DNA from 3 places in the Streptomyces sp. NBC_01341 genome. Region 1 is predicted to be linked to each of the others. Evidence: riboswitches for the same ligand, from Rfam matches in the RefSeq annotation. Region 1 holds a riboswitch; each other region holds the start of a gene.

What was found. A riboswitch is a leader RNA that binds a small molecule or an ion and turns the genes downstream of it on or off. The one in region 1 is predicted to bind cobalamin.
Region 2: another riboswitch for cobalamin. It lies ahead of OG206_RS25270 (cobalamin biosynthesis protein); the one in region 1 lies ahead of OG206_RS11170 (ribonucleoside-diphosphate reductase subunit alpha).
Region 3: another riboswitch for cobalamin. It lies ahead of OG206_RS29715 (ABC transporter substrate-binding protein); the one in region 1 lies ahead of OG206_RS11170 (ribonucleoside-diphosphate reductase subunit alpha).

Annotation. Positions count from the first base shown of each region.
Region 1 is NZ_CP108364.1:2,622,297-2,629,261, forward strand. It holds gene OG206_RS11145 (extracellular solute-binding protein) at 1-14, opposite strand, end outside; gene OG206_RS11150 (GntR family transcriptional regulator) at 299-1,063, shown strand; gene OG206_RS11155 (DUF3311 domain-containing protein) at 1,244-1,498, shown strand; gene mctP (monocarboxylate uptake permease MctP) at 1,495-3,150, shown strand; gene OG206_RS11165 (GNAT family N-acetyltransferase) at 3,273-3,773, shown strand; cobalamin riboswitch at 3,826-3,949, shown strand; gene OG206_RS11170 (ribonucleoside-diphosphate reductase subunit alpha) at 4,087-6,483, shown strand; gene OG206_RS11175 (ribonucleotide-diphosphate reductase subunit beta) at 6,483-6,965, shown strand, end outside.
Region 2 is NZ_CP108364.1:5,750,237-5,757,201, forward strand. It holds gene OG206_RS25260 (putative cobaltochelatase) at 1-498, opposite strand, end outside; gene OG206_RS25265 (cobyric acid synthase) at 495-2,105, opposite strand; gene OG206_RS25270 (cobalamin biosynthesis protein) at 2,102-3,046, opposite strand; cobalamin riboswitch at 3,176-3,302, opposite strand; gene OG206_RS25275 (hypothetical protein) at 3,453-3,677, opposite strand; gene OG206_RS25280 (inorganic phosphate transporter) at 3,690-4,940, opposite strand; gene OG206_RS25285 (class II aldolase/adducin family protein) at 5,198-5,857, shown strand; gene OG206_RS25290 (alpha/beta hydrolase) at 5,926-6,965, shown strand, end outside.
Region 3 is NZ_CP108364.1:6,750,607-6,757,571, forward strand. It holds gene OG206_RS29705 (acyl-CoA dehydrogenase family protein) at 1-1,201, shown strand, start outside; gene OG206_RS29710 (hypothetical protein) at 1,198-1,359, shown strand; cobalamin riboswitch at 1,458-1,644, shown strand; gene OG206_RS29715 (ABC transporter substrate-binding protein) at 1,703-2,749, shown strand; gene OG206_RS29720 (FecCD family ABC transporter permease) at 2,779-3,828, shown strand; gene OG206_RS29725 (ABC transporter ATP-binding protein) at 3,825-4,670, shown strand; gene OG206_RS29730 (PRC and DUF2382 domain-containing protein) at 4,729-5,715, opposite strand; gene OG206_RS29735 (adenosylcobinamide amidohydrolase) at 5,959-6,759, shown strand; gene OG206_RS29740 (NAD(P)-dependent oxidoreductase) at 6,756-6,965, shown strand, end outside.

The DNA.
Region 1 (6,965 bases):
AGCTTGCGCTTCACGCCAAACCCTCCTCAGGGTGCTGCAACCCCCCCGCCCACCGCGAAGACACCGACGAGTAGTTCTGCTGGGGCTGGGACCTGGTCTTTAATGGTTTAGACCAGTACCGGGAGCTTGGCCTAGACCTTTAGGGGTGTCAAGGGTGTATAAGAAGTGCACTCGCGTCCGTTACAGGACCGACACCTAAGGGAGGGCGACGACCCGTGACCGGACCGTGCCACCATGTGAGCCGCGACAGACGGAGGAGCCGGTGACGGCAGCAACGCAGCAGTCGGGAAGGCGGATCATGGGTGCCGACGGGGGCAGCAGTACGGGCGAGACCGGTGCGGGTACGCGCACGGCACGCGTGCCCAAGTACTACCGGCTCAAGAGGCATCTGCTGGAGATGACGGACACCATGCCGCCCGGCACCCCCGTGCCGCCCGAGAGGACACTGGCCGCCGAGTTCGACACCTCTCGCACCACGGTGCGCCAGGCGCTCCAGGAGCTGGTCGTCGAGGGCCGGCTGGAACGCATCCAGGGCAAGGGGACGTTCGTCGCCAAGCCGAAGGTCTCACAGGCCCTGCAACTCACCTCGTACACCGAGGACATGCGCGCCCAGGGCCTCGAACCCACGTCCCAGCTCCTGGACATCGGATACGTGACGGCGGACGACACGCTCGCCGGACTGCTGGACATCACCGCCGGAGGAAGGGTGCTGCGGATCGAGCGACTGCGGCTCGCCAGCGGTGAGCCGATGGCCATCGAGACCACGCACCTATCGGCGAAGCGCTTCCCCGCGCTCCGCCGCTCACTGGTGAAGTACACGTCGCTCTACACCGCGCTCGCGGAGGTGTACGACGTCCGGCTCGCCGAGGCCGAGGAGACCATCGAGACCTCGCTCGCCACGCCGCGCGAGGCCGGGCTGCTGGGTACGGACGTCGGGCTTCCGATGCTCATGCTGTCCCGCCACTCGGTCGACGGGCACGGCGAGCCGGTGGAGTGGGTGCGCTCGGTCTACCGGGGCGACCGGTACAAGTTCGTCGCCCGCCTGAAGCGCCCCACCGACTGACTCCGGCCCGCTCGCGCAGCCTCGGATCCCTTCGCGCGCACGCGGGGGGATCCGGTCGTTCCGGGTATCTTGCGGACTGTTGCAGGACCGCAATGCGGACGGGGGGTGACGCTGGGCGGAACCCTCGCCTAGATTTCCTGCGCATTACAACAGGTGATCAGCGAGGGGACGGAGTTGCCGATGTCAGAAAAAACCGAGGCGAAACCACCAACAGTGACACCCGTCAGGGTGGTCATCGCGCTCTGTCTGATCGCACCGTTCGTGGCGATGCTCTGGGTGGGCTCGTACGCGAAGGTGGACCCGGCCTTCATCGGTATCCCCTTCTTCTACTGGTACCAGATGCTCTGGGTGCTCATCTCGACCGCGCTCACCATGGTCGCCTACAAGCTGTGGCAGCGTGACCAGCGCTCCCGCAAGGGAGGTGCTTCCGCATGAAGGACGGCGTGAACGGCGTCGCACTCGCCGTGTTCATCTTCTTCTTCCTGGCCGTCACGGTCATCGGATTCATGGCCGCGCGCTGGCGCAAGGCCGAGAACGAGGCGAGCCTCGACGAATGGGGTCTGGGCGGCCGGTCGTTCGGCACCTGGGTCACCTGGTTCCTGCTCGGCGGCGACCTGTACACCGCGTACACCTTCGTCGCGGTCCCCGCGGCGATCTACGCGGCGGGTGCGGCGGGCTTCTTCGCCGTCCCGTACACGATCCTCGTCTACCCGCTGATCTTCACCTTCCTGCCCCGCCTGTGGTCGGTGTCGCACAAGCACGGGTACGTCACCACCTCGGACTTCGTCCGCGGCCGCTTCGGCTCGAAGGGGCTCTCGCTGGCGGTGGCCCTCACCGGCATCCTCGCCACCATGCCGTACATCGCGCTGCAGCTGGTCGGCATCCAGGCCGTACTCGACGTCATGGGCGTCGGCGGCGGCGAGAACACGCACTGGTTCGTCAAGGACCTGCCGCTGCTCATCGCGTTCGCGGTCCTCGCCGCGTACACGTACTCCTCGGGACTGCGGGCCCCCGCGCTCATCGCGTTCGTCAAGGACGGCCTGATCTACCTGGTCATCGCGGTGGCCATCATCTACATCCCGATCAAGCTCGGCGGCTTCGACGACATCTTCGCGAAGGCCGGCGAGGCGTTCGCCCAGACGAACGAGGCGACGGGCAAACCGAGGGGCGCGCTCGTGCCCGGGGAGATGGGCCAGTGGGGCTACGCGACGCTGGCACTGGGCTCGGCGCTCGCGCTCTTCATGTACCCGCACTCGATCACGGCGACGCTCTCCAGCCGCAGCCGTGAGGTGATCCGGCGCAACACCACGATCCTGCCGCTGTACTCCCTGATGCTGGGCCTGCTCGCCCTGCTCGGGTTCATGGCGATCGCCGCCGGGATCAAGGTCGACAACGGACAGCTGGCGATCCCCCAGCTGTTCGAGAACATGTTCCCCGACTGGTTCGCGGGTGTGGCCTTCGCCGCGATCGGGATCGGCGCCCTGGTACCAGCCGCGATCATGTCGATCGCCGCCGCGAACCTCTTCACCAGGAACATCTACAAGGACTTCATCAAGCCCGACGCGACCCCCGCCCAGGAGACCAAGGTCTCCAAGCTGGTCTCGCTGCTCGTCAAGGTGGGGGCGCTCGCCTTCGTCCTCACCATGGACAAGACGGTCGCGATCAACTTCCAGCTGCTCGGCGGGATCTGGATCCTCCAGACCATGCCCGCGCTGGTGGGCGGCCTGTTCACCCGGTGGTTCCACCGCTGGGCCCTGATCGCAGGCTGGGCCGTCGGCATGATCTACGGCACGGTGGCCGCGTACGGCGTCGCCAGCCCGACGCAGAAGCACTTCGGCGGCTCCTCGAAGGAGATCCCCGGCATCGGCGAGATCGGCTACATCGGTCTCACGGCGATCGTGCTGAACATCGTCGTCGTGGTCGTGCTGACCTTCGTCCTGAACGCGCTGAAGGCCCCGGCGGGTATCGACGAGACCTCGCCGTCCGACTACACCGCGGACGTCGGCGAGCCCGGCGTCAAGGTCACGCTCCCGCCGGCCACGGTGGGTGCGCCGGGAGGCGAGCACGAGCCCCTGGAACGCCTGTAGCCCGTGACGCCGTCCGTCCCGGCAGGGTCCGCCCTGCCGGGACGGGCCCGTGTGCGGGGCCGGTTCGCCGGCTCCCCCGAAAGGCACGTGCGCCGGGCCGCCGTCTGAGGCAGACTCCGCGCATGGATGTCTCGATCAGACCGGTCCGCGCCACGGAGCACGAGGCCCTGGGCGAGATCACGGCCCAGGCCTATCTCGGCGACGGACTGCTGGACTTCGGCTCCGCCGATCCGTACCTCGAACAGCTCCGCGCCGTCGGACGGCGCGCCGCGGAGGCGCTCGTGCTGGCGGCGGTCGGCTCCGACGGCAGCCTGCTGGGAGGCGTCACCTACGTGGCTCCCGGCAGCCCGTGGGCGGACGTCGCCCGGAGCGACGAAGCCGAGTTCCGGATGCTGGCCGTCTCCCGGGAGGCGCGTGGCCGGGGTGCCGGCGAGGCGCTCGTGGGGGCCTGTGTCGAGCGGGCACGCGCCACGGAGGGGCTCTCCGGGGTCGTCCTGTCGACCCAGGCGTCCATGGAGTCCGCCCACCGCATCTACCGGCGCCTCGGCTTCGCACGGACCCCGGAGCGGGACTGGAGCCCTCTCCCGGGCTTCACCCTGCTGACGTTCCGTCTCGCCTTTTGACCCATCACGACACTACATGTGGGGGCTGCCTCAATCAGCAGCCCCCACATGTATGCTCGACCTCGCTGTCGCCGCAGGGGAATCCGGTGCGAATCCGGAACTGTCCCGCAACGGTGTGATCGGTGGGCATTCGCGCACCGCGGAGTCCGAAGACCTGCCGACAGCGCGTCCGGCTCGACCGAACCGGACGCCGAGACGTCCGGGCCCCGCGGAGGGCCGGTGGACGCCGTGCGCGCCGTGCTCCCTCCCCGGGTGTGTCCGTGCCCGGCTGCCCCGCTCCCGCAGGCCCCGAGCCGAGCGAGGGATAGCCCCAGTGACCATCGCGCCAGCAGACCCGGTTTCAGCCGCGGAATCCGAGAGCCCCACGACCGACGCGCCCGGGACCGCGCTGCTGCGGACCCTGACCGGTCTGACCGCCGATCTGCCCGACACCGACCCCGGACGGGTCGCGGCCGCCGCGCTGCGCGGCCGGAGCGCGCGGGCGGACGAGGCCGAGCTGCGCTCGCTGGCCACCGAGGCCGCCGCGGGTCTGATCTCGGAGGACCCGGCGTACTCCCGGCTCGCCGCCCGGCTGCTCACCCTCGCGATCGCGGACGAGGCGGCGGGCGAGGGCGCGGTCTCCTTCTCCTCGTCGGTCGCCGTCGGGCACCGAGAGGGCCTGATCGCGGACCGTACGGCCGAGTTCGTCACCCTGCACGCGGCCGCCCTGGACGCACTGGTGGAGCGCTCGCTCGCCGACGGGGCGGACGACCGCTTCGGCTACTTCGGCCTGCGCACGCTGCACAGCCGCTACCTGCTGCGCCACCCGCTCACCCGGCAGGTCATCGAGACCCCGCAGCACTTCATGCTGCGCGTGGCCGCCGGGCTCGCCGAGGACACCTCGCGGCGCGCCCTGGACGAAGTGGCCGCCCTGTACGGCCTGATGAGCCGCCTCGACTACCTGCCGTCCTCGCCGACCCTCTTCAACTCCGGCACACGGCACCCGCAGATGTCCTCCTGCTACCTGCTGGACTCGCCGCTGGACGAGCTGGACTCGATCTACGACCGCTATCACCAGGTGGCCCGCCTCTCGAAGCACGCGGGCGGCATCGGCCTCTCGTACTCCCGCATCCGCGCCCGGGGTTCGCTGATCCGCGGCACGAACGGCCACTCCAACGGCATCGTGCCGTTCCTCAAGACGCTGGACGCCTCGGTCGCCGCGGTCAACCAGGGCGGCCGGCGCAAGGGCGCCGCCGCCGTCTACCTGGAGACCTGGCACGCGGACATCGAGGAGTTCCTGGAGCTGCGCGACAACACCGGCGAGGACCAGCGGCGTACGCACAACCTCAACCTCGCGCACTGGATCCCGGACGAGTTCATGCGCCGCGTCGACGCGGACACGGACTGGTCGTTGTTCTCCCCGGCCGATGTGCCCGAACTGGTCGACCTGTGGGGTGACGAGTTCGACGCGGCCTACCGCGCGGCCGAGGCCAAGGGCCTGGCCCGCAAGTCGATGCCCGCGCGTGAGCTGTACGGCCGGATGATGCGCACCCTCGCGCAGACCGGTCAGGGCTGGATGACGTTCAAGGACGCCTCCAACCGCACGGCCAACCAGACCGCCGAGCCGGGCCGGGTCGTGCACTCCTCGAACCTGTGCACCGAGATCCTCGAGGTCACCGACGACGGCGAGACGGCCGTCTGCAACCTGGGCTCGGTCAACCTGGGTGCGTTCGTCGCCGACGGCACCATCGACTGGGAGCGGCTGGACGCCACCGTGCGCACCGCCGTGACGTTCCTGGACCGGGTCGTCGACATCAACTTCTACCCGACCGAGCAGGCCGGCCGGTCCAACGCCCGCTGGCGTCCGGTGGGCCTCGGCGCGATGGGCCTGCAGGACGTCTTCTTCCGGCTGCGGCTGCCCTTCGACTCCCCCGAGGCGCGCGCCCTGTCCACGAAGATCTCCGAGCGGATCATGCTGGCCGCGTACGAGGCGTCCTGCGACCTGGCCGAACGGTCGGGTCCGCTGCCCGCCTGGTCCGAGACGCGCGCCGCCCGGGGAGTGCTGCACCCCGACCACTACGACACCGAGCTGAGCTGGCCTGAGCGCTGGGACGCGCTGCGCGCCCGGGTCGCGAGGACCGGGATGCGCAACTCCCTGCTGCTGGCCATCGCGCCTACGGCGACGATCGCCTCGATCGCCGGGGTGTACGAGTGCATCGAGCCGCAGGTCTCCAACCTCTTCAAGCGTGAGACGCTCAGCGGCGAGTTCCTCCAGGTCAACGGCTACCTGGTGGACGAGCTGAAGCGGCTCGGCGTCTGGGACGCCCGGACCCGTGAGGCGCTGCGCGAGGCGAGCGGTTCCGTGCAGGGCTTCGCCTGGATCCCGGAGGACGTCCGGGCGCTGTACCGCACGGCGTGGGAGATCCCCCAGCGCGGTCTGATCGACATGGCGGCCGCCCGTACGCCGTTCCTCGACCAGAGCCAGTCGCTCAACCTGTTCCTGGAGACGCCGACGATCGGCAAGCTCTCCTCGATGTACGCGTACGCCTGGAAGCAGGGGCTGAAGACGACGTACTACCTGCGTTCGCGTCCGGCGACCCGGATCGCCCGCGCGGCGTCCGGGCAGGCCGCGGCCGCCGCCCCCATTCCCGTACAGCAGGCGTCGTCGCCCGACGCGGACGCGATCGCCTGCTCCCTCGAAAACCCCGAGTCCTGCGAGGCCTGCCAGTGATGAGTGCGTCCGAGAACAAGAACCTGCTGGACCCGGGCTTCGAACTGACCCTGCGCCCCATGCGCTATCCGGACTTCTACGAGCGCTACCGGGACGCGATCAAGAACACCTGGACGGTCGAGGAGGTGGACCTCCACTCCGACGTCGCCGACCTCGCCAAGCTCTCGCCCGGCGAGCAGCACATGATCGGCCGGCTGGTGGCGTTCTTCGCGACGGGTGACTCGATCGTCTCCAACAACCTCGTACTGACGCTGTACAAGCACATCAATTCACCCGAGGCGCGCCTCTACCTGTCGCGTCAGCTGTTCGAGGAGGCCGTGCACGTCCAGTTCTATCTGACGCTGCTCGACACCTATCTGCCCGATCCGGCGGACCGCGCGGCGGCGTTCGACGCGGTCGAGGAGATCCCCTCGATCCGTGAGAAGGCGCAGTTCTGCTTCCGGTGGATGGATTCGGTCGAGAGGATCGACCGGCTGGAGACG
Region 2 (6,965 bases), 3.1 Mb from region 1:
CACACCCTCGCGCTCGACGTACGAGGCACCCATGGCCGCCGCGTCGAGCAGCAGGTCCACCAGGTGGTCGTGGAGGAGGTTGACCTCGTCCACGTACAGGATCCCGCGGTGCGCGTCGGCGAGCAGGCCCGGCTCGAAGGCCTTCACGCCCTCGGACAGCGCCCGTTCGATGTCGAGCGCCCCGACGAGGCGGTCCTCCGACGCGCCGACCGGCAGCTCCACGGTCCGCGCCGCACGCGACACACCGGTCTCCGCCTCGTGCGGGCCGTCGGGACACGCCGGATCGGGCGCCCCCGGGTCGCACGAGAAACGGCACCCGGCGACCACCGGGACCTCGGGCATGAGCGCGGCGAGCGCACGCACGGCGGTCGACTTCGCGGTGCCCTTCTCGCCTCTGACGAGCACCCCGCCCACGGCGGGACTGACGGCGTTGAGCAGGAGCCCGAGCCGTAGATCGTCCTGCCCGACGATGGCGGTGAAGGGGTACGGCGTACTCACAGGGCCTCCTCGGTCGCGTGTACTTCGGTCCCGGCGTCCGGCACGGCCGGGGCGCCCTCGGGGGCGTACGGCCCCGTCGCCGGGGGACGGGCGGGAGCCGGCGCGGGCGCGCCCGGCGGCACGAAGGGCAGCCCGGCCGGCGCCCCCTTCTCGATCAGCCGCCACAGGGCGTCCGTGTCCGCGTGCTCCTCGATCAGATCCCCCAGCCGGTCGAGCTGTTCCTCCCGCAGCGCCGCGAAACTCGTGTCCGGGGCCGCGGTGAACCGCCGCCCGGCCGCCCGGGCGACCTCACCCAGGAACGCGCGTCTGAAGGCGTCGCTCTCCAGCGATCCGTGCCAGTGCGTCCCCCACACCGAGCCCACCCGGCACCCGTCCAGGAAGGGCTCGCCGCCGCGCACGTCGGCGACCCCGTGATGGATCTCGTACCCCTCCACGGGCTCGCCCAGCGCCGACCCCACCGGCCGGCCCAGCACCTTCTCCCGGCCGAAGCGGACCCGCACCGGCAGCAGTCCGAGCCCGTCCACCACACCGGCCCGCGACTCCACGTCGTCCTCGATGCGCTCGCCCAGCACCTGGAACCCGCCGCAGATCCCCAGCACGGGCCGCCCCTCGGCCGCCCGCCGCAGCAACGCCTGCGCCAGTCCGCGCTCCCGCAGCCACGCCAGCGCCTTCACGGTGCCCCGCGTGCCGGGCACGATCACGAGGTCCGCGTCGGCGAGCTCCTCCGCGCGGTCCACGAACCGCACGACCACACCGGGCTCGGCCGCCAGCGCGTCCACATCGGTGAAGTTCGACATCAGGGGTACGGCACACACGGCGACCCGCAGCACGTCCTCGCCGTGGGGCGGCGCCACGACCGACTCGCGCACGGTGCCGCGCATCGAGACCCGCAGGCCGTCCTCCTCGTCGATGCCCAGCCCGTGGGCGTACGGCAGCACGCCGAAGGTCCGCCGCCCCGTCAGCCCGTGCAGCATGTCGAGGCCCGGCTCCAGCAGCGACACGTCACCGCGGAACTTGTTCACGAGGTACCCGGCGACCAGCGACTGGTCCTCGGCGCTCAGGAGCGCCGTCGTGCCGAAGAACGAGGCGAACACACCGCCCCGGTCGATGTCGCCGACCACCAGCACGGGGAAGTCCGCGGCCCGCGCGATGCCCATGTTGACGATGTCCGTGCGCCGCAGGTTGATCTCGGCGGGACTGCCCGCCCCCTCGCAGATCACGGCGTCGTACGAGCCCCGCAGCTGCTCCAGGCAGTCCACGACCGTGCCCAGCAGCGCTTCCTGACGCCCCCCGTGGTAGCCGCGGGCGCTCATCTCGCCGACCGGCCTGCCCATCAGGACGACCTGGCTGGAACGGTCGCTGCCCGGCTTCAGCAGCACCGGGTTCATCAGGGCCGACGGCTCCACCCGGGCGGCCTGCGCCTGCATCGCCTGGGCGCGGCCGATCTCCGCACCCTCCCGGGTGACGAAGGAGTTCAGCGACATGTTCTGCGCCTTGAACGGCGCGACCTTCACCCCCCGGCGCACCAGCCAACGGCAGATCCCGGCCGTGACGACGCTCTTGCCCGCGTCCGAGGTGGTTCCGGCCACCAGCAGTCCGCCGCTCATCTGCCCCTCCGTCCCCTGGCCAGCCGCCCCGCCGCGCACACGCCGAGGGCCAGCACACTCACCCGGCGCGACAGCCGCACCGCGCGTTCGATGTCGGCGACCCGCACGTCACGGCCCGCCTCCCCGTTGAGCACGGGCCGGTGCTCGACCCGTCCGCCGTAGGCGAGGGTCCCGCCCAGACGTACGCCCAGGGCCCCCGCGAACGCGGCCTCCACCGGGCCGGCGTTGGGGCTCGGGTGCTGGCCGGCATCCGAGCGCCAGGCCCGGACGGCCTCGCGCGGGCGGCCCCCGGCGGCCACCGCGAGCGCGGCGGTGAGCCGGGCCCCGGGCCAGCCCGCGAGGTCGTCGAGCCGGGCCGACGCCCAGCCGTAGCGCCGGTAGCGGGGCGACTTGTGCCCCACCATGGCGTCGAGGGTGTTCACCGCGCGGAAGCCGATCAGCCCGGGAACCCCGCCGAAGGCGCCCCACACCAGGGCCCCCACGACGGCGTCGGAGGTGTTCTCGGCGACGGACTCGACGACCGCCCTGGCGATCTGCGGCCCGTCGAGCGCCTGCGGGTCGCGGCCGCACAGGTGCGGCAGGCGCTCCCGGGCCAGTTCGACGTCCCCGGCTTCCAGGGCTCCGCCGATGGCGCGGGCCTCGCGGCCCAGCGACGTACCCCCGACGACGGACCAGGTGGCGGCGGCGGTCAGTGCCACAGCGGCGGCGGGACGGTTCCGTACGGCGCGGGCCGCCAGCGCGGCGGCGGCCGTGGCACCGCCCGCGCAGACGAGCGTGTGCAGGGCCCCCCAGCCCCGGTGGTCGCGCCACAGCCGGGTCTCGGCGCCGGCGGCGGCCCGCCCGAAGGCTGCGACGGGATGGCCGCGCCGGGGGTCACCGAGCAGCAGGTCGCCGATCAGCCCGGCGGCGGCGCCGTACGCGAAGATGCGGTCGGCTCGCACGGATCAGAGGTCCGTCGCGCCTCGTAGCGGCGTCGTCACGGGTGGTGGGGGCGCAGACGCACGGCGGCCGGGCATGGCAGATGTCCTCACTCAGGGTCCGCGCCCTGGTTCGACGTGACCGGCGACGAGAGTCTCCTGGCTTCCGGATCCGCGGGCCTCCGGCCTTCCAGCCCGCGGTGGCGGGCCGTGACTTCCGTGTGGAGGACTGCTCCCCGGTGACAGTGGCGGGACCGCGCCGGATTCGCACCGGCTTCCTCTCCTGTCGCCGTAAATGGCTCCGGCAGTCCACCACGCCCTGTGAAGGCCCGTCAACCTGCCGTTGACCTGCGAGGCTTCAGTGTGGCCGGACGCACACCGGGCCGGACACACGCAGGGTGTGTCCGGCCCGGTGGGGTGCCCGAGGAGGTCAGGCGACGATCAGGTAGATCCCGTACGCGACAGCCGCCGCGCACAGGGCGAAGCAGGCGTACGCACCGGTGCGCGCCAGGGCGTGGGAACCGCCGCCGGCCTGAGCCGTCGTGGTCCGCTTGGCCAGACCGGTGATGCCGAGGGTGAAGAGCCCGACCAGCGCGACGGTGATCACGAGGCTGACACCGAAGACGGAAGCGAGGGCCGCCCAGTCGATTTTCATGCGGTTCTGTCCTTACACCGTGGCCGGCCGGGCCGGTTCGGCCTGGGTGTCCGGGGCGGGGATGGTGGTCTTGAGCTCCGGGACGACCGCGCCGACGGGCGGCGGGCTGACGGCCGCGATGGCGGTCGTGACGACGCCGGGGGGTTCCTCGGCGGTCACGTTGACGTTGGTGTGGTCGACCGGCTTGCGGCGCGACAGCATCCAGATCGCTCCGGAGCCGGCGACGAGCAGGACGGCCACCACGGCGACACCCCACGGGCCCTGCTTGGTCAGGAACTCGGCGCCGGCGCCGACCAGCCCGGCGGCCGGCAGCGTCAGGCCCCAGGCGACGAACATCCGGGTGGCGGTGGACCAGCGGACCACGCCCCCCTTGCGTCCGAGACCCGCGCCCATGACCGCACCGGAGACGGACTGCGTGGTGGAGAGGGAGAAGCCGAGGTGCGAGGAGGCCAGGATGACCGTGGCCGCACTGGTCTGGGCGGCGAAGCCCTGCGGCGGCCGGAGGTCGGTCAGGCCGCTGCCCATGGTGCGGATGATGCGCCAGCCGCCGAGGTAGGTGCCGAGGGCGATGGCGATGCCGGCGGCGGCGATGACCCAGACCGGCGGGTTCGAGCCGGGGGAGAGGACGCCACCGGTGACCAGGGCCAGGGTGATGATGCCCATGGTCTTCTGTGCGTCGTTGGTGCCGTGGGCGAGCGAGACGAGACCGGCGGAGGCGATCTGCCCGGCGCGGTAGCCCTTGGCGGTCGACTTCAGCTGCGCCTCGTCGGTGACCTTCCGGTTGAGGCGGTACGTCAGCCTGGTCGCCAGCAGCGCGGCGATGCCCGCCACGAGCGGTGCGGCGACCGCGGGCAGCAGGACCTTCGTCACGACTGTGCCGCCGTTGATCGAGGACCAGCCGGCCGACATCACCGCGGCGCCGATGAGACCGCCGAAGAGTGCGTGGGAGGAGCTCGAGGGCAGGCCGACCAGCCAGGTCAGCAGATTCCACAGGATGGCGCCGACGAGCGCGGCGAAGATGACCTCGGTTCTGAGGCCGTCCTCGCTGACGATCCCGCCGGAGATCGTCTTGGCGACCTCCACCGAGAGGAACGCGCCGACGAGGTTGAGAACGGCGGACATGGCCACCGCTGTCTTGGGCTTGAGGGCGCCGGTCGAGATGGTCGTGGCCATCGCGTTGGCGGTGTCGTGGAAACCGTTCGTGAAATCGAACACGAGAGCTGTCACGATCACAATCGCGAGCAGCAGCGTGATGTGTTCCATTTACCCAGGCAATCGTTCGACGTCATTGGCACGTGGAACGTAAGCAACCTTGGTGAACGGAAGGTGAACTGGGCAGGGCGGCACGGTGACCCCAAACGTGCGTGGGGGTTCCGCTTGTGTGCGGACGGGGTGGGCCGGACGGCCGTGGCCGGTGCGGCGCATGGCCTCCGGACGGCCCGGACGGTCCCGTAACACCCGATTTGCCCCGTTGGGGAGACATCGGTCACGCGCACCGTCAGGGGTCCTAGGATCTGCGCATGAACGACGGCCATCAGGACGCGATCGGACAGGCATGGGAGGGCGTCGTCACGACGGCGCGCAGGACGGCGGCCGAAGGGCTCGTCGTCGGCACCTCGGGCAACGTGTCGGCCCGGGTCGGCGACATCGTCCTGGTCACCCCCACCGGGGTGCCCTACGACCGGCTGGCACCGGGGGACGCGGTCGGCGTCGACCTCGAAGGACGCCAGGTCCTGGGGGACCTCGTCCCGACCAGCGAACTCCCCCTGCACCTCGCCGTGTACCGCGAGACCTCCGCGGCCGCCGTCGTCCACACCCACGCCGTGCACGCGACCGCCGTCTCCACGCTCGTCACCGAGGTGCCCCTCGTCCACTACGCCGCGGCCATGCTCGGCGGCCCGGTCCGCACGGCCCCCTACGCCCGCTACGGCACGCCGGAACTGGCCGGCCACATGCTGGACGCCCTGCGCGACCGTACGGGCTGCCTGCTGCGCAACCACGGAACCGTGACGTACGGGGACACCCTGGACCAGGCCTACGACCGCACCGCCCAGCTCGAATGGATGTGCAGGCTCTGGCTCGCCGCGAGCTCCGTGCCCGGCCTGCGCCCGAGCCTGCTCACCCCCGCCCAGCTGGACGACGTGCGCACCGCCCTGGAGGGCTACGGCCAGCCGGGCTGACCCCGGACCGCGCACCGTACGGACGCCGTCCACTGGCAGCACGCCGCGCTGGCCGGGACACTGAAGCCGTGCGCCCGGCAACAGCAGCGGCAGCGGCCGCCACCACGATCCTCGGAGTCGGCGCGGCAGCGGTCGCCGCCGGCCGGTACGCGAGCGACACCGCCCTCGGGGCCACGTCGCAGCCGCGTCCGTTCCCCGCCGACCGCCGTATGACCGTGCACGCCACGGCGGCCGGGCAGGTGACACTGACCCGGTCCTTCGCGGCGCTGCGTCCCGGTGTCTACGGCCTGACCGCACGCGACGTCCACGCGGTCGTGGGCCCGGTCGTCGCCCAGTCGGCCGACGGCTCGGCGGACACCGTCGTACGGCGGCTCGAGCGCGTGAACCTCGGCAGCCTGAAACCGGGCGCCCGGGTCCGCCTCACCCCGGAGATCCACGTAGGCGATCCGCTCGCCGCCCTCGGTCTCGCCTACAAGGAGGTCGAGGTCCCCGGAGAGCTCGGCGCACTGCCGGCCTGGTTCGTCCCCGGCGCCCGCGACACCTGGGTCATCACGGTCCACGGCCTCGGCACCACGAGGGAGCACCCGCTGAACGTGCTGGGCTACCTCCACGCCCAGCAGCTCCCCGTCCTCGACCTCGCCTACCGGGGCGACCCCGGAGCCCCGCGCTCACCCGACGGCCTCGCGCACCTCGGCGAATCCGAGTGGCGCGACCTCGACGCGGCCATCCGCTACGCCGTGCGCTACGGGGCCGAGAGCGTCATCCTGCACGGCTGGTCCTCGGGCGCCTCGATGGCCCTGCACGCGGCCGTCAACTCCGCCCTGCGCGACCGGATCCGCGGCCTCGTGCTCGACTCCCCGGTGCTGGACTGGCGGACCACCCTGCGCGCTCTCGCGACCGCCCGGGGCGTCCCGGCCGCGCTGCTGCCGCTCGCCGTCCGCGCGGCCCAGGGCCAGACCGGGCTCCGCGGGGCCCCGCTGCTGGACACCTCGGTCCCCTCCGCCCTGCACTGCCCCACCCTCGTCGTCCATGGCCCCGACGACACTCTCGCTCCCTGGCGGCCGTCGCAGGAGCTCGCCGCACGCCGCCCCGACCTGGTGACCCTGCA
Region 3 (6,965 bases), 4.1 Mb from region 1:
CGGGGTCCGGGTGCGGCGGCTGCCGGCCCGCATGGGCAGCCCGGTGGACCACTGCCTGACGTCCTTCGACCGGCTGTTCGTCGCGCGGGACGCCCTGCTGGGGGACGACGAGGGAGACGGCCCCCGGGGTGAGTTCAGGACGGAGCCGGGGGACAGGCGGCGGCGCTTCCTGACGGCGATCGGACGGGTCACCCCCGGCCGGATCGCCCTGAGCGCCTGCGCGGCGGGCTCGGCCCGGGCGACGCTGGCGGTCGCCGTGCGATACGGCGGCCACCGGTTCATCCCGGGCTCCCGGGGCACCCCGCCGGTGCCGGTCAACGCCCACCGGACCCACCACGGCCCGCTCGCCTCGGCCATGGCGACTGTCTTCGCCATGAGCCTGCTGCACCGCAGGGCGCACGACCGGTGGGAGGCATGTACGGACGAGGCGGGCCGGAGCGAGGCCGTGAGGCTGGTCGACGTCGGCAAGGCCTGGATCACCTGGCGGGCCCGCGAGGTCATCGTGCAGAGCCGCGAACGCTGCGGCGCACAGGCCCTGCTGGAGAACAACGGCATGACCGAGCTGGTCACCGGAGTGGAGGGAGCCATCACGGCGGAAGGCGACAACATCGCCCTCTACACCAAGGCCGCCGCCGACATGCTCTTCGCCGCCGCCCCCCGGGAGGACGGTCCCGAGGAACCGGAGTCCGGCGATCTGGACGACCCGCGCTTCCTCGGCCGACTGCTGGCTGCCGTGGAGGACATCTGGTTCGCCCGGGCGAGGGCACGCGCGCTGCGAGCCCCCGATGCGGACGTCCTCGGGCGGTGGAACGCGGCCTCGGGACCGGCCCTGCGCGGTGTGGAGGCCTACGCCTACCGCGAGGCCGCCGAGGCGTACGCCGAAGCGCGACGCGCTCTGCCCGACGGTGAGGCCAGAGACCGGGTGGGAGAGCTGGAGCGGCTGTTCGCCGTGGAGTGGGTGGCCCGCAACAGCGGTGATCTCCTGGCCGCCGGATTCCTGAGCCCCGATCAGGTCGAGTGCCTGGCGGAGACCACCGAGGACCTGATCGCTGCCGTCGCCGCGCACGCCCCGCAACTGGCGGACTCCTTCGCACTGCCCGCCGAACTGCTGGCGGACTGGCCGATCGCGGGGGCGGACTACGCCGATGCGTACGACGACCCCGGCGCGCCGTGGCACACCGCCTCGGCGGATGTCCGGTGAGCGCCGTCCGCGCGGCACACGGACGGCTGGGCGAGAGCCTGGAGATCCTCGGCCTCCGCGTCGTGCTGCTGGCCTACTGGGGGACGGTGTCGGTGCTGACGCGCCGGTGCGCGAAGCCGTCGGCGTACCGCGGCGAATCGGTTCGCCCCCGCTCCTGACGCGCCCGACGGCGGGAGGTGCCGGTACGACGGGGTGCCGGTGCGGCCCGGCACCCCGTCGTACCGGCCACGGCCCCGGAAACCGGCGAAATGCCGCGTGATAGCTTGCAGACGCCAGTCACACTCCACGTGGAGTCAGGGAATCCGGTGCGAATCCGGAGCTGACGCGCAGCGGTGAGGGGGACGGGCGGGGCCACGGCCACTGGGACACCCTCGGGTGCCCCGGGAAGGCGCCCCGTCCGGACGAACCCGAGTCCGAAGACCTGCTGGCACCCGCTTCCGCACCGGGAGCGGAACTCCGTACCGGGCTTCGCGCAAGAGCCCAGAGACGCCGAGGGACTCCGTGCCGCCCATATCCAGCACCGTACGCCGAACCGCCCTGCTCCTCACGGGGCTTGTCCTGCTGACCGCCTGCGGCGGCAGCGGCCCAGGACCCGCCCGCGCCGGGGACGGCTCCGGCGCCGACGGCTATCCCGTCGCGCTCGCGAACTGCGGCCGCACGGTGACCGTCGACGCGAAGCCGCACCACGCGGTCTCCCTGGACCAGGGGTCGACGGAGATCCTGCTCTCCCTCGGTCTGCAGGACAGCCTCGCGGGCACCTCCACCTGGACCGACCCGGTGATGAAGGGGCTCGAGGCGGCCAACGCGAAGGTCCCCCGCATCGCGGACAACCGCCCCTCCTCGGAGAAGGTCCTCGGCCTGGAACCCGACTTCGTCAGCGCCTCCTTCGCCTCGACCCTCGCGAAGGGCGGTGTGGCGCCGCGCGAACAGTTCGAGGACCTCGGGGTGCCCACCTATGTCGCGCCCGCCGACTGCGCGGCCAAGGACAACAGTGGCGGTGGTGACGGATCCCGCAGCGAGCCCCTGACCATGGACAGCGTCTACACCGAAGTGCGCGATCTGGCACGGGTGTTCGGCGTGCCGAAGCGGGGGGACGCGCTCGTCTCCGAGCTCCGGTCCCGCATCGGCGCGGCCACCGCCGACGTCGACGCGTCCGGAGCCACGCTCCTCTACTGGTTCGCCAACTCCGAATCCCCCTACCTTGCGGGCTGCTGCGGTGCCCCGGGCATCATCACCGAGGAACTCGGAGCGAAGAACGTCTTCGACGACACGCACGAGGAGTGGCCCCAGATCAACTGGGAGACGGTCGCCGACCGCAACCCCGACGTCCTGGTCATCGGCGATCTGACCCGCAAGTCCCAGACCGCCGAGAGCGCACGCAAGAAGATCGACTTCCTGGAGTCCAACCCCGCCACGAAGAACATGGACGCCGTCCGGCACAAGCGCTACGTCCTGCTCAGCGGCCAGGCCATGAATCCCGGCATCCGGACCGTGGAGGGCGTGGAGCGCGTCGCCGCCGGGCTGCGCACGTTCGGACTCGCGGGGTGACGGACACCCGACACACCCGGGCCGTACGGTTGCGCACGGCGGCGGTCGACAGGCCGGGAGCCGGGCGCATCCTGCGCGACGGCCTCCTGTGGAGCGCCGGCGCCGCTCTGCTGCTCCTGTCCGTCGCGGTCGCCGTCACGATCGGCCCCGCGCGCATCTCCGTCCCCGACGTCTGGTCCGCGGTCGCGGCCCACCTCGGCATCGGAGAGGCGCGGCTGTCCCCCATCCGGGACGGCATCATCTGGAACCTGCGCATGCCCCGCACCCTGCTCGCCGCGGTCTGCGGGGCCGGGCTCGCCGTGTCCGGGACCGTGATGCAGTCCCTCCTGCGCAACCCGCTGGCCGACCCGTTCGTCCTCGGGGTCTCCTCCGGCGCGTCCACCGGGGCTGTCGCTGTCGTCGTCCTCGGCGCCGGCGGGGGAGCGTTGTCGGTCTCGGCCGGCGCGTTCGCCGGCGCGCTGCTCTCCTTCGCGCTCGTCCTGCTGCTCAGCCACAGCCTGGGCGGTTCCACCGACCGGGTCGTCCTGTCCGGGGTCGCGGCCATGCAGCTCTTCTCCGCGCTCACCTCCTTCGTCGTGATGACGGCCGCGGACGCCGAGCAGACGCGGGGCGTCCTGTTCTGGCTGCTCGGCTCCCTCGGCGGGGTCGGCTGGTCCGACGTGTGGATGTGTTCCGGTGTGCTGGGCGTGACGCTGGCGATCTGTCTCGGACATGCACGCACCCTCGACGCCTTCGCCTTCGGCCAGGACGCTGCGGCAGCACTCGGCGTCCACGTCGCCCGGACCCGGACCGTGCTGCTCTGCACCACGGCGCTGCTGACGGCGGCGCTCGTCAGCTCTGCGGGCGCCATCGGGTTCGTCGGCCTCGTCCTGCCGCACGCGGCACGGGCCCTGACCGGCTCGGGTCACCGAAGGCTCCTCCCGGTGACGGCGCTCGCCGGTGCGGTGTTCCTCGTCTGGGTCGACACCCTGGCCAGGACCGTCCTCGACCCCCAGGAGGTGCCGGTGGGGGTGGTCACCTCCCTCATCGGTGTGCCCGCGTTCGTCCTGGTCCTGTACCGCACCCGGAGGAGCGCGTGACGCGCGAGAAACAGGCGACCGGAACCCCGGGCGACGGACTCCGCGCGGCCCGCGTGAGCAGGGAGGCCGGGGGCAGGATCGTCCTGGACGGAGTCAGCGTCGCCCCGCCGCCCGGTACGACCGTCGGCCTCCTGGGGCCCAACGGGTCCGGCAAGACGACCCTCCTCCGGGTCATGGCGGGCGTGCTCGTACCCGGCACCGGTGTGGTCACCCTCGACGGCCGTACCCTCGCCGAGACGGGCCGGAGGGCCGTCGCGCGTCGCATCGCCGTGGTCGAACAGCACGCCGCCACCCAGGTCGACCTGACCGTCCTGGACGTCGTGCGCCTCGGCCGCATCCCGCACCGGCGCGCGTGGTCCGCGCCCGGTCCCGAGGACGAGGCCGCCGTCCGTGAGTCCTTGGCCCGGACCGGCCTCGCCGACCGCGCCGGACAGTCCTGGCACACCCTGTCCGGCGGTGAGCGACAGCGCGTCCAGATCGCCCGCGCACTCGCCCAGCAGCCGCGTGAACTCCTGCTCGACGAGCCGACCAACCACCTGGACATCCAGCACCAGCTCGAGCTGCTCTCGCTGGTGGCAGCCCTTCCCGTCACCGCCGTCATCGCGCTGCACGACCTCAACCTGGCGGCGATGTTCTGCGACCGGATCACCGTCATGAAGGACGGCCGCGTGGTGGCCGGCGGAACGCCCGCGGAGGTCATCACCGAGGAGCTCATCGCCGACGTCTACCGCGTGCGCGCCGTGGTGACACCGGCCGGGCCGGGCGGACGCCCCTCCGTACGGTTCCTGCCGGGCGTTACCGTTCCCGGACCGCGCGGTCACGGCGAAGGGGCGGTCCCGTGAACCTCCCGGGCCCGCCCCTCGCTACTGCCGCGCGGCCGGTCGCCGCTGTGTGAGGGGGTCAGCGACGACGTCCCTGGCCGAACTCGCCGCCCATGTCCTTGCCGCTGCCCATGTCGTCCTTGCCGTCCGCGTAGTCGATCTTCTCCTTGCGGATCTCGGCGGAGACTTCCTTCTGCTCGGTGACCTTGCTGGTCTCGAGACGAACCCGCTCCACGGGGACCGCCTCCTTGCGGACGGTGGCTCGCTCGGCGTGGAGGGTGACTTCGACGTCCTGTTCGCCGAGGTCCTTGGTGCCCGTCGTCTTCTCGCCCGGACGCAGAGGCTCGCGTACGAGACGGACCTCCTCGTGGGAGACGGGGACCGTCCTGGTGACGTTCTCCGTGACGACGTACTTGTGCAGGCGCGCCCTGCCGCTCTCGTACTCCTCCGTGCCGACCTGGAGCTGTTCCTCGGAACGGATCATCTCCTCCCGGCCGCCGGCACCCGTGGCCGAACGCTCGGCCCCGGCTCCCGCGAGCGGGCGTGACGTCGACGAGGTGTCCATGTCGCGGTGCTTCCCGGTGCCTGCCCCGGCACCCGTGCCGGCCGTGGTGCCGGAGGTCTTCGCCTGACCGGCCTTGGCGGTGCCGGCCGCACCCGCTGCCCCGGCCGCCCCGGCGGCGCCCATGGCCGCCGTGCCGGTCCCGGACGTCGTGCGCGCGTCTCCGCCCGCACCGGCGCCCTTCCTGGTCAGCCCGTAGTGCCGGTAGAGCTCTTCCTCCTCGGCGACGGACAGGTGCGCGTCGGCGTCCACCCGAGGGGCTTCCTTGACGCGCTCCTTCGGATGCGAGATGTGCAGGTCGGAGCCCACGCGACGGGCTCCGGCGAGCGGCACGAAGCTCTCCTTCATGCCGAACATGCCGGTCTTGACCGTGATCCAGTCCGGCTTGCCGGTGTCGTCGTCGACGTACACCCGTCCGACCGTGCCGACCTTCTCGCCGTCACTGTCGAAGACGGTCAGACCGTCGAGCTCTCCGGAATCCGTGAAACCGTCAGCGGCTCCCATGCCGATTCCTCCTCGCCCGGGCGCGTCCTGAAGGTGGGTCCAGCAGGTGAGGCGCGTCCGGATTCCATCGCGCCTCACCCGGTTGGACGCTGCAACTTCCCGGCCTGGACGCCGAGCGGCCGGGGCTACCCGGGATGGGCGGTGGCCCCGTTCCGGGCAGATATCGGGCCCGCCGACTCCGTTACGCCATTCGGGTGAGGGCCTTCCTGGGTGCGCCCGCATCCGGGGACAACGTCCGCCCGTATGATCGACGGGCTGCTGCCGGCCGTCGGCAGGCCGTACGCCGAGGGGTGTACGAGCGGGCCTGTACACCGGGGGTGCACCATCGGTTCCGCACGCGTCGACCTGCCCCGGCAGCGCGGCGAACTGCTGGCACGCCACGAGGACGGTGCCGCCCTGCACCACCTCGTGTGGCGGCTCGGCCCCGGCTGGCGGGTGTGCAGCAGCGCGGTGCTCGGCGGAGGCCTCGGGCCGCGCTGCTGGATCCTGAACGCCCAGGTCCCCGGCGGCTACCCCCGCCTCGACCCCGACCGCCACCTCGCGGAGATCGCGGCCTCCGAGGCGCTGACGGGCCCCGGCGCCGGACTCATGACGGCCGCCGACGTCACCGCGCACACCGTCGCGGACGACGGCGGTGTGACCGCGACGGTCACCAGTGGCCTCGGCGTGCGGGGATGGGCCGCCGGTCCCGCCGAGGGCACCGACGGACCGCTGCCCGCCGGCACCGTCAACATCGTCGTCACCCTTCCGGTCGCCCTCTCCGACGCCGCCCTCGTCAACGCCGTGGCGACCGCCACCGAGGCGAAGGTCCAGGCGCTCGTGGACGCCGGACTCGACTGCTCCGGGACCCCGACGGACGCCGTGTGCGTCGCCGCTCCCGCACCGGAGGCCGGCCCCGGCGAACCGTTCGCAGGACCCCGCTCGCACTGGGGAGCGCGACTCGCCAGAGCCGTTCACCGCGCCGTGCTGGAGGGCGCGCTGCGGCACGCTCGCCGCGCACCGGCCCCCGACCGACTCCGTACCGACGAGAGGAACCTCCCATGACCACCCCGCAGCCTGCGGACGCCGCCCCCGGTACACCGACCGTCGCCGTCCTCGGCACCGGGATCATGGGCTCCGGGATGGCCGGGAGCCTGCTCAGGGCCGGGCTGGACGTCCGGGTCTGGAACCGCACGCGTGCCAGGGCCGAGCCACTGGCCTCGCACGGTGCGACCGTGACGGACACCGCGGAGGAGGCGGTGAGCGGGGCG